One region of the Hymenobacter tibetensis genome, then DNA from elsewhere that is predicted to be linked to it. Evidence: riboswitches for the same ligand, from Rfam matches in the RefSeq annotation. Region 1 holds a riboswitch; the other holds the start of a gene.

Region 1 (4,946 bases):
CGTACGGGTGAGCAGCAGGAGTTTCGCCTGAACAGGGCCCGCGAAGCCCGGGCTATTTCCCGCTATGCTGAGCCGCAGGACTATCTGTATGAGCCCAACGTTGCAGTGCTGAAGGCAGGCGGGTTCCGTAGCATCGGCACGGCGTTCGAGCTACTGAAGCTGCACCAGCATAGCCACCTCTACACTTCCGATACGTTACGGCCTGAGTTTCCAGGCCGTATCTTCCGTATCCGGGCAGTGGAGCGCTATGATGCAGTGGCTATCAAAGTGCATCTCGGCCCCGAGGCTCGCGCCCACGTCACGACGCGTAACTTTCCCGACACCGTAGCCGATTTCCGCCACCGCACTGGTATTCGCGAAGGCGGCGACACGTATCTGTTTGCCACCACCAACTTGGAAGGCAAACTGATGATACTGGTCTGCGAAAAACTGTAGCAAGCGCGGTTGCTGTGGGGCTGCGTAACAAACGCGGCTCAGACAGCAACCGCACTGCTTTTAGCGAGCGGGGCTGGTCCATTTGCTACCCTTAATGCGGAAACGCCACGGCAGCGCGGCATCGTCGCCGGCATAATCTATTCCTACACGGGGGCTGGCTAGTATCAGGTCTTCGGCTACCGGTTCCTGCTGATCTTCCAGCCAAATGGTTGTTCCGGTAAGGTCGGTGCCGTAGTGCTGGGTACTGATGCCAAGTGCTTGAGTGAGCAAGCCAGGACCACCTGTAAGGTTGCGCTTGACCTCTGTTACTCCGCGGCGGAGCAGCATTTCTGGGATGCCCACAGTGGGTTCGATTCCTCGAATCAAGACAGCATCGGCTTTGCCCGCTTCGTTGGTGATAATGTTGAACAAGGCGTAGCGCCCGTACACGAGGTACACATAGGCTACGCCGCCTGGTTCATACATAATCTGGGTGCGGGCAGTGTAGCGCCCCAAATGCGAGTGGCAGGCTTGGTCGTTGATATGGGCGTAGGCTTCTGTTTCCACAATCCGGCCGCCGGTTAGCACTCCGTTGATGTTGGTGTAGACGTATTTGCCTAATAGGTCGTGGGCCACCTGCACGGGGTCAGGGCGGCGGTAAAAGTCAAGCGCAATCTTCATGAATACGACGAACAACTGTGGGTGTCACTGGAGAGCTATGCCTGCACTACGAAGAATGCTGCCTCAGGGCTTCTCAACAGCATTAGGGGCAGGCAAGCAGACCAGCCACCATGAGATGGATACGCACGCTACGGAAAACAAGCAACCGCAAACCAGAAACTCCTCTCTATCTTTGTGGCTGTAAAGGTGGCCGGACTCTGATTGGAGAGCGAGGCTGAAAAGGGAATTCGGTTGAAATCCGGAGCTGTCCCCGCAACTGTACGCTTCACGAGTTTGGCGCGCCTCTGCTGCCACTGTTTCAGCGAAAGCTTTTTCCAAACAACCGGGAAAAGCTGGAGAAATGGGAAGGCGGCGCACCGGAAGCAAGCCAGGAGACCTGCCTTTGCTGTTTTTATGTTCAGCGCTTTCGGAGGAAGAGCGGAGAACGAATGCAGTGGCGGCCTTCAAGTCGCTGATTTTTTTCTGTTTTCGGCCTCGGCTTTGGGGTGGTTGTCTGGTAAGCCAGAGCCACGCTGTAAGTTTTGAACTAAATTTTCCTGACTTGGAGATTTGGTTCCGATGATTGATTTTAGTGGGCAGTTGAAAAGCTCGAAGCTGCTTTGCCGCGGCGGCGCCACCGCGCTACTAGCCGTGCTTGGGCTAGCGAGTGCTCCAGCAAAGGCGCAGCAGGCCTCTACTTCTCCCCTCGACTCCATTCAATCGTTGCCCAACGTGCGGGTACAGGGTATTCACCTAAGCCGCTTTGCGGTTGGCAGCCGCGTCAGCACGCTCGATTCTAGTGCGTTTGCTATAACAGGTAGCACAGTAGCCGACGCCTTAGCAGTTCGCACCCCTCTCTACCTGAAAGAATACGGCCCAGGTCAGTTGGCATCCATTGCCATTCGGGGTACGTCGGCGCAGCATACAGCGGTACTTTGGAACGGCTTCAACATCATGCTGCCCACGTTGGGCCAGAACGACTTTGCCCTCCTACCATTAAGTGGCGTTAGCCAAGTGGCTGTACAGCATGGGCCGGCTGGCGGCACCTACGGCACGGGGGCAGTAGGCGGCACTTTGTTGCTGTCGGCCCCCGCCGTGTGGGGCGCGGGCCCCCGGGTACGGGTGCAGGCTGATGCCGGTAGCTATGGCCTACGCGCTGGCAGTGTAGAGGGCAGCTTCAGCAACCAACGCATAGCGATGCGCACGGCCGCCTCCTACCGCACGGCCGACAACGATTTTCCGTACGAAGTGCGCGAAATAACCGGCTTAACTCGCTACCGCCAACAAAACGCCGCGCAACAGCAGTGGAGTTTCGCGCAGGATGCTACGCTACGGGTAGGACAACAAGGAGAAGTGCAGGCCTCGGTATGGCTCACAGAAGCCAACCGCGAAATTCAACCTTCTATAGGTTCGGCCAATAGCAACGCCACCCAACACGATCAAAGCCGCCGGTTGCTGGCTGGGTACCGGCATGTTTCGGCGCGGCACGAGTCGGGCGTACGGGTGGCGTGGTTTGAAGACGTGCTCGACTACCTGAGCGACGGCGTGGAGAGTTTTTCACAAGTGCGCACAACGCAAGCCCAGGCCGACCATACCGTCAACTTCAAGAGCAAAGCCAGCCTCCGGGGCGGTGTAGAAGCGCAACATTTTGCTGTAGCGCCTGGCCTGTACAGAGGCGCCGTGGATGAAAACCGTTTTGCGGGCTACCTATTATTCCGCTACGACCCCCACCCAGTGCTGCACCTCTCTGCCAACCTGCGCCAGGCTATACTGCCTGGCCGCCAGGTGCCTCTTACGCCTACTGTTGGAGCGGAGTGGGAAGTGTTGCATACAGAACAGCAACAGGTACTAGTGAAGGCCAGTGCTTCGCGCAGCTACCGGGCCCCTACTCTCAATGAGCGGTACTGGCCCCAGGGCGGAAACCCCGATCTGCGACCCGAGAGCGGCTACGGGTATGAAGCCGGACTGCAACACAGCATCAAGCCAACCAAGCAGCTGAAAGTATCGTCGGAACTCACGGCGTTTCAGCAACTGGTAGACGATTGGGTGGAATGGCGCACCGATCCGCGGACCAGCTTCATTTCACCCAACAACCTGCGGCAAGTGCGCGCGCGGGGCCTAGAAGCCAGCAGCCACTTGACATGGCGACAGGGGCAGTACCAGCTTCAGGCCCGGGCTAGTTACGCCCTGACGCAATCAGAGAAGACACGCGGTGCTTCCGATGATTTGGTACCCGTTGGCAGACAGTTGGCATACGTGCCACTACACACGGCTGCCCTCACCACCGACCACAGCTGGCGCCGCTGGCAGGTAGCTACAGCACTCCGATTTACGGGCTACCGCTACGTGTATACGGGCACCCAGTATCTGCCAGCTTATGCCCTGCTGAATGCCACCGTCAGCTACACCCTGCGCCTACAGCAAACCTACGCGTTGACTGTGACCGGACAGGGCTTCAATCTTACCAATACCAGCTACCAAACCTACGAGGCCCGGGCCATGCCGCCGCGTTGGGGGAGCCTGGGGTTGCGCCTGCAATGGCGCTAGCATTGTTTTCACATCTTTCCTACTTCTTTTTCATGTCGACATCCTTCCGCATTTTTCCTTTGTTCACGCGTGCAGTTGCTGTGGGCGCCGGGGCACTGGCCCTTCTGAGCTGTAACCCTGATGACGATAGTCAGTCCACTCCGCTCTATAACTTGAGCAAGGACGGCAGCAACGTACTCGTGCTGAACGAAGGGCAGTTTGGCACGCCAAACGGCGAAATCAGCCTATTTAGCAAGACCACGAAGAAAATTCTGAACAACAACGCTTTCCGCACCATCAACCAGCGCGACATCGGCGACGTGATACAGTCCATGCTGGTTGTGGGCGACCGGGGATACATCGTGGTCAACAACAGCAAGAAGGTGGAGGTAATTGACGTTCGCACCTTCGGCGAAGTAGCTACTGTGGATGGCTTGGATCAGCCCCGCTACGCCGTAGCCGCCGGCCCCGACAAAGTGTATATCAGCGAATGGACATCGGGAACTACTGGCCGGGTAGCCGTGCTAGATACCCGCACCAACAAAGTCAGCAAAACAGTTCCGGTGGGTGGCCGGCCCGAGCAAATGCTGCTGGCCGGTGGCAAGGTCTACGTTCCGAACTCCGACCAGAACACCGTTACGGTAATCAATGCCAGCACCGACGCGGTGGAAAGCACCCTGACCGTGACGGAAGGCCCCAGCGCGTTGGTGCAGGATGCCTCCGGCGCTATTTGGGTGTCGTGCAGCGGAATCACCCGCTATGGTGGGCCTCCAAGCTACGCCGTTATTTCCTCCACCCCCGGCAGCCTAATCAAGCTGAATGCGGCGGCTTCCGCAGCGGCGCTTACCCTGCCATTCACTCGTAGCGGCCCCGCCAACTTGCAGCTCAATGCCGCAGGCACCGAACTCTATTACCGGTACAGTGGTGGAGTGTATCGGATGAGCACCACGGCTAGCACGTTGCCCACCACGCCGATAATCCGACGCAGCTTTTATGGCTTCAACGTTGACCCGCAAGACAATACCATCTACGGGGCAATAGCACCATACACTACCACCGGCAAGTTTATCCGCTACCAAGCCAGCGGTACAGCCATTGACTCTTTCAACGTAGGCTTGCTGCCGAACGGGTTTGTGTTCTACTAAACCGTGTAAAGCAATACCAACAGCATAACGGATGGCTTCAGTAGGCAAGCTGCCGTTCGCACTTCTTTTCAACAACAAAGGCCAGCTCCGTGGAGCTGGCCTTTGTTGTTGGTTCTGGTTTGGCAAAAAAGCTAATCTGCCATACCGTCGTTGTTGCGGTCTTTGCGGTCGGCGGCTTCTTCGTACACTTGGCGGGTGCTA
Region 2 (4,946 bases), 2.0 Mb from region 1:
TAAGGTCTTGGAAGGCAGAGGTGAAGGCAGGTCTACATCCGAGGCCATGCCATGCAGCAGCTAATCTATGGTTGGAATATAGGTCACGCGGTGCACCCAGCTCAACTGGCGCAGGTAGGCCAGCGTCACATCTTTGATGCTGGAATCCATCTCAATGAACTGCCGAGCTACGTCGTTTTTTCCCTTGCGTGATACCAGCATCGTGGCAATGTTGCAGTCGTCGTGCGCAATGACGGAGGCAATGAAGGCAATAGAGCCCTTGGCATCGTCGGCATCAAGAATGAGCGTGTGCAGGCTGCCAGAGAAGTCGGACGGGAAGCCGTCTACCTCCACAATGCGGATGACGCCGCCCCCGCGGCTTTGGCCTACTACCTCCACGACGTGGCCAGTACGCTCATCGCGCAACTGCACTTTAATGGTGTTGGGGTGCATCGTAGACGCGTTGCCTACGCCCTGAAACGTGTACTGCAAGCCGGCTTCCCGCGCATGATCGAAGGCTTCGCGGATGCGCACGTCGTCGGTGGTCATGCCCAGCAGGCCCGCCACAATGGCGCGGTCGGAGCCGTGCCCTTCGTAGGTGCGGGCAAAGGAATTGTAGAACGTGATGGTAGCGTGGGTCGGTACGCTACCCAGAATACGGATTGCGGCGCGGGCAATGCGCACCACGCCCGCCGTGTGCGAGGAACTGGGCCCGATCATGACCGGTCCAATCATGTCGAAAATACTGCTTTTCTCAGCCATAAGACAGGGTAAAGGTATCAGATTCGACGGGGATACCAAGGGACAAACAACCGGTGCATTTTCCAGCGGCAGCACCCGGGAACATGCTGTCTGTAGGATAGATGCTGCGTAGCCTGCTGGGGTTGCCCGGGCCTCGCCGATTCGTTGGCTTTTTCGTTCTTTGTGCCGTAATCACCCACGCCGCCCACGTATTTTTTCTCATGCCTACCCCCCAAGACGAGTTTCCGGAAGCCGTATGGAGCCAGCTACGCCGGCTGCAGGAAAAGTATAGTGCCGACGGCCAAGACCTGGCCGCCTATCTGGAAGGGCTGTACTTCGCTGACTACATCAACTACTGGGACTACATCAACCTCGATACCCTACTTAGCCTGCAACGCCCACTCACCAAGATTCCCGACGAGCGAATCTTTATCATGTACCACCAGATTACGGAGCTTTATTTCAAGCTCTGCCTTTGCGAGTACGAGCAGATAGGCGAATTGCAGCACCCCACCCTACAAGAGGTGGTGCTACGAGTAGGCCGCATCAACCGCTACTTCGAGAACCTGATCGACTCGTTTGATGTGATGGTGGATGGCATGGACAAGCAGCAGTTTCTGCAGTTTCGAATGTCCCTGATGCCTGCTTCGGGCTTTCAATCGGTGCAGTATCGCATGATTGAAATTGCTAGCACCTCGCTCGACAACCTGCTGGACAAAGAAAAACGGCGGCTGCTCGGGGAGGCCGCCGCTCATGATGAGTTGCTTGGCTGCATCTATTGGAAGGCTGGAGCAACGATTGAAGAGAGTGGTGTCAAAGCTTTAACGCTCATTCAGTTCGAAGAAAAATACACCCAGCAGCTCGCTACCCACGCCGCTCATTACCGCGACCGGAATGTGTGGAGCGTGGTGCAGCGCTTACCTGAAGAAGACCGGCAGCATCCGCGCTTGCTGCGCCAACTCAAGCAACTGGATGTGAACGTGAATGTGAATTGGCCCCTAATGCACTTCAAGTCGGCCGTGCGCTACCTGGAGCGGGACCCTACTGCATTAGCAGCCACCGGCGGCACCAACTGGAAGAAGTACCTGCCTCCCAAGTTCCAGCGCCGCATCTTCTACCCCCAGCTCTGGAGTGCTCAGGAATTGGAAGACTGGGGAAAAGGCTGGGTGGAAAGCGTACTAGGCGACGAGCCACGGGCGTAGCGTGTCACGTGCGCTTTGGGCGGGACAGTAGTACAGCACAACCAGACTAGCAAACAGGTTAGGAAGAGACTAGTGGCTGTAGCGGCAACACGGGGTGGAATCCAAGTCTGCATCTGCATTTTAGAGTAGAGGCCTCTAGTGAACCTGAGAGAGCTTCCATTCCGGTTACGGTCGGTATTGCCAATTAACTCATCCACGGCTTGCTGAAAGGCAACACGTATAAACGGTAGCCTAGTATGCGTTGATCAGTATATAAAACAACAGGGCCACCGTTTCCTAGAAACGGTGGCCCTGTTGTTTAGCCTATTTTCGGCGGTTGTTACTTTACAGTGAAAGCAGCCTGCGTGTTTTCCCAGGCCATCGTTACGGTGCCGGCTTTGTCGGCGGCTATGGTGAACTGCTCAACGGGTTGCGCCGTTTTAGTTGGCTTCACTTTCACGCGTAGCGCGTCTTGCTTCTCATCGTATTTAAAGGCGCCCCACTGCTTGGCCGTCTTATTGAAGATGATGGTCCACTCCTGCTCGCCGGGGATGGTGAACAATGCATAGGTGCCGGCTGGTAGCGCCTGACCATTGATTTTGACGGCTTGCTTGGCTTCGAACGTGGTGGCCTCGTTGGCACCGGTGCGCCACACCTTACCGTAGGGCTCTAGCTCACCGAATATCTTGCGGCCCTTCATCGAAGGACGGCTGTACTCGATAGTGAAACCAGGACCCGCCACGGTAGCCATTGGGCTTGGACGCTTGGACTTGTCTTCCGGCATTTTTGTTTGGGCGAAGGCACTGTTACTACCGAGTAACAGCAGCCAAACAAAAACAAGCAGAAATTTAGAAGTGTGGTTACGCATGACGGTAATGTGGAAGGGTTGGGAAAAAGTGAACGAGAGCATGATAGTATAGGCACAGACGCTATTTTCAAAACAAAGACGTATGCCCGACAAGCGCAAGGCAAATAACCTGCCACGCAGCGGTGGGGCCCTGCTTGAAACGCCGTGTTAATGATGCAGCCCCCTGTTCGAGAGGCCACCGGACGGACGCAAACACCTATACCAGGTGGAAGTTGAGCTTACAACCTACCTTTGCCCCTTGTTGTTCTTTGTTCGATTTGAATTCAGACGGCGAAAGGTTTTCGGGTAATACCGAAATGAAAAGGGAACCGGGTGTAAATCCCGGACAGTCGCGCTACTGTAAGTAACGAAGAGTTTTCATCCTAGCAAACCCATTGGCTGGCACCAGCTGGCTGAGAAGGGAGGTGAAAACGTTACAAGTCAGGAGACCTGCCTTCCGCTGAGTTGATAAGGTTGCCTTCGCGAAAAAGGTCCTTGTTGGGTGCTGAAAAGCTGTGTGAGCAGCCACCGTAGAGTGGCACAGGCTACCGCATGTCTTGTTCTCACCTACCTAGACTTAAGGTGCAGGCTACCGCCAAATTGAGCGAAGGGTTAGTCAGTTCCTTGTCAACCCCCTTCTTTTATGTCCTTGTCTTTGACCGACAAAATTGCCCGCGCCGAAACGCGCATCTTCAAAGCCGTTTTTCCGAACACCACCAACCACTACGATACCCTCTTTGGGGGCGCCACTCTACATATGATGGACGAAGTGGCTTTTATTACGGCCACCCGTTTTAGCCGCCTCAAAATGGTTACGGTTTCGTCAGACAAAGTGGACTTCACGCATCCTATTCCCGGAGGCAGCCTTGTGGAGTTGATTGGTACCGTTGTACGGGTAGGCAATACCAGCCTGCAAGTGCAAGTCGAGCTGTTTGTGGAACAGATGTACTCCGAAGAGCGTCACCGAGCCGTTTCCGGGCTATTTACCTTCGTTGCTATTGATCAGGACAAGCGGCCTGTGCGCATTCTGGCAGAATAAGAAATTGTGAACGGCCGCATTTCTTGACAGTCAAATACTTTATATTCAAATAGTACTGCGCAGCACATTTTTGGATGCTCCCCGATAGCGCTATATACTGAACCTTTTTTGCTTCCTCTTTAGTTAGAAAGGCCGTACAGAAGTAACTCCGCTGCATTTGCCTGTTGAAAGATGGACCATCAGTATCACCCTGACTTAAGCGCCCGTTTGGAAAAATCATTTGAAGAGGCCGACAAAGCCCGTGAGCAGCTCACTGAATCGATGTCTAACGCCGTTGCAACCAACTGCGACCTGCTCCACCACGGACTTGTAAGCGCCAAAGGGCTCGAAGTTACTACGGAGATGTACCGGCATATGCTGGGCCAATTGCTGCGCAACAGCTCCGGGGAAGTTAGGGCTCAGGTGCTGAGCACCTTCAACCAATCCATGGAGAAATTCTGGCCGCGCAAAAAATCCAACGATACCGATACCCTGGCGTTCAGCGAATAGCTCCTAGGCAGTTGTTGCAATCACCACCTAGCTCGTTGTTGCTTCTAGGAGTGCTACCTCACTGAATACTCCCTCCTACCTGGGCCCCGTTGGCTGCTGCAAAGTGCCTGGCGGGGCTCGTCGTTTGCGGCGCACTTTCACCCGTTGAAAGGTGTTACGATGGCAGCAGGTCTTACCTTTGCTGTGTACTCCCTGATTCTACTGGTTCAAAGGATAACCACCTTTCACCGTCTTTATGTCTGATTTCAAGCAAGAAGTGGAAGTGCTAGTGCCGCCGGCAGTAGCCTATGATGAGTTTAAACGGTATCGGGCCCTGTTAGCAGCGGCCAGCCTCACGCCCGGCCAAGCCGATTTTGTGCACCTGCGCAAACGATCTATTGATGCCCGCGGCCGGCAACCTCAGGTACGGTTGCGCGCCGATATCTACCAAACCCCGCCGCCAGTCGGCCTGTTCGGACCCTGGTTTCAGTATCCGGATGTGCGCCACGCTCAGCGCACCGTCTTGATTGTGGGAGCTGGCCCGGCCGGCTTGTTTGCGGCACTACGGGCCATTGAACTAGGAGTGCGGCCGATAGTACTGGAACGAGGCAAGGATGTGCGCACCCGCCGCCGCGACTTGGCGGCCCTCAACAAAGAACACCTCGTAAATCCCGACTCCAACTACTGCTTC

The links. A riboswitch is a leader RNA that binds a small molecule or an ion and turns the genes downstream of it on or off. The one in region 1 is predicted to bind cobalamin.
Region 2: linked by a shared signal. The riboswitch ahead of MTX78_RS11545 (acyl-CoA thioesterase) and the one ahead of MTX78_RS19660 (TonB-dependent receptor plug domain-containing protein) in region 1 are both predicted to bind cobalamin.

The regions. Positions count from the first base shown of each region.
Region 1 is NZ_CP094669.1:4,875,717-4,880,662, forward strand. Features, by position in the region: gene MTX78_RS19650 (class I SAM-dependent methyltransferase) at 1-435, shown strand, start outside; gene MTX78_RS19655 (DNA-3-methyladenine glycosylase) at 496-1,095, opposite strand; cobalamin riboswitch at 1,263-1,493, shown strand; gene MTX78_RS19660 (TonB-dependent receptor plug domain-containing protein) at 1,654-3,621, shown strand; gene MTX78_RS19665 (YncE family protein) at 3,654-4,745, shown strand; gene MTX78_RS19670 (hypothetical protein) at 4,877-4,946, opposite strand, start outside.
Region 2 is NZ_CP094669.1:2,885,703-2,890,648, forward strand. Features, by position in the region: gene sdaAB (L-serine ammonia-lyase, iron-sulfur-dependent subunit beta) at 61-741, opposite strand; gene MTX78_RS11535 (tryptophan 2,3-dioxygenase family protein) at 942-1,922, shown strand; gene MTX78_RS11540 (DUF2911 domain-containing protein) at 2,242-2,769, opposite strand; cobalamin riboswitch at 3,028-3,220, shown strand; gene MTX78_RS11545 (acyl-CoA thioesterase) at 3,392-3,787, shown strand; gene MTX78_RS11550 (hypothetical protein) at 3,959-4,276, shown strand; gene MTX78_RS11555 (NAD(P)/FAD-dependent oxidoreductase) at 4,512-4,946, shown strand, end outside.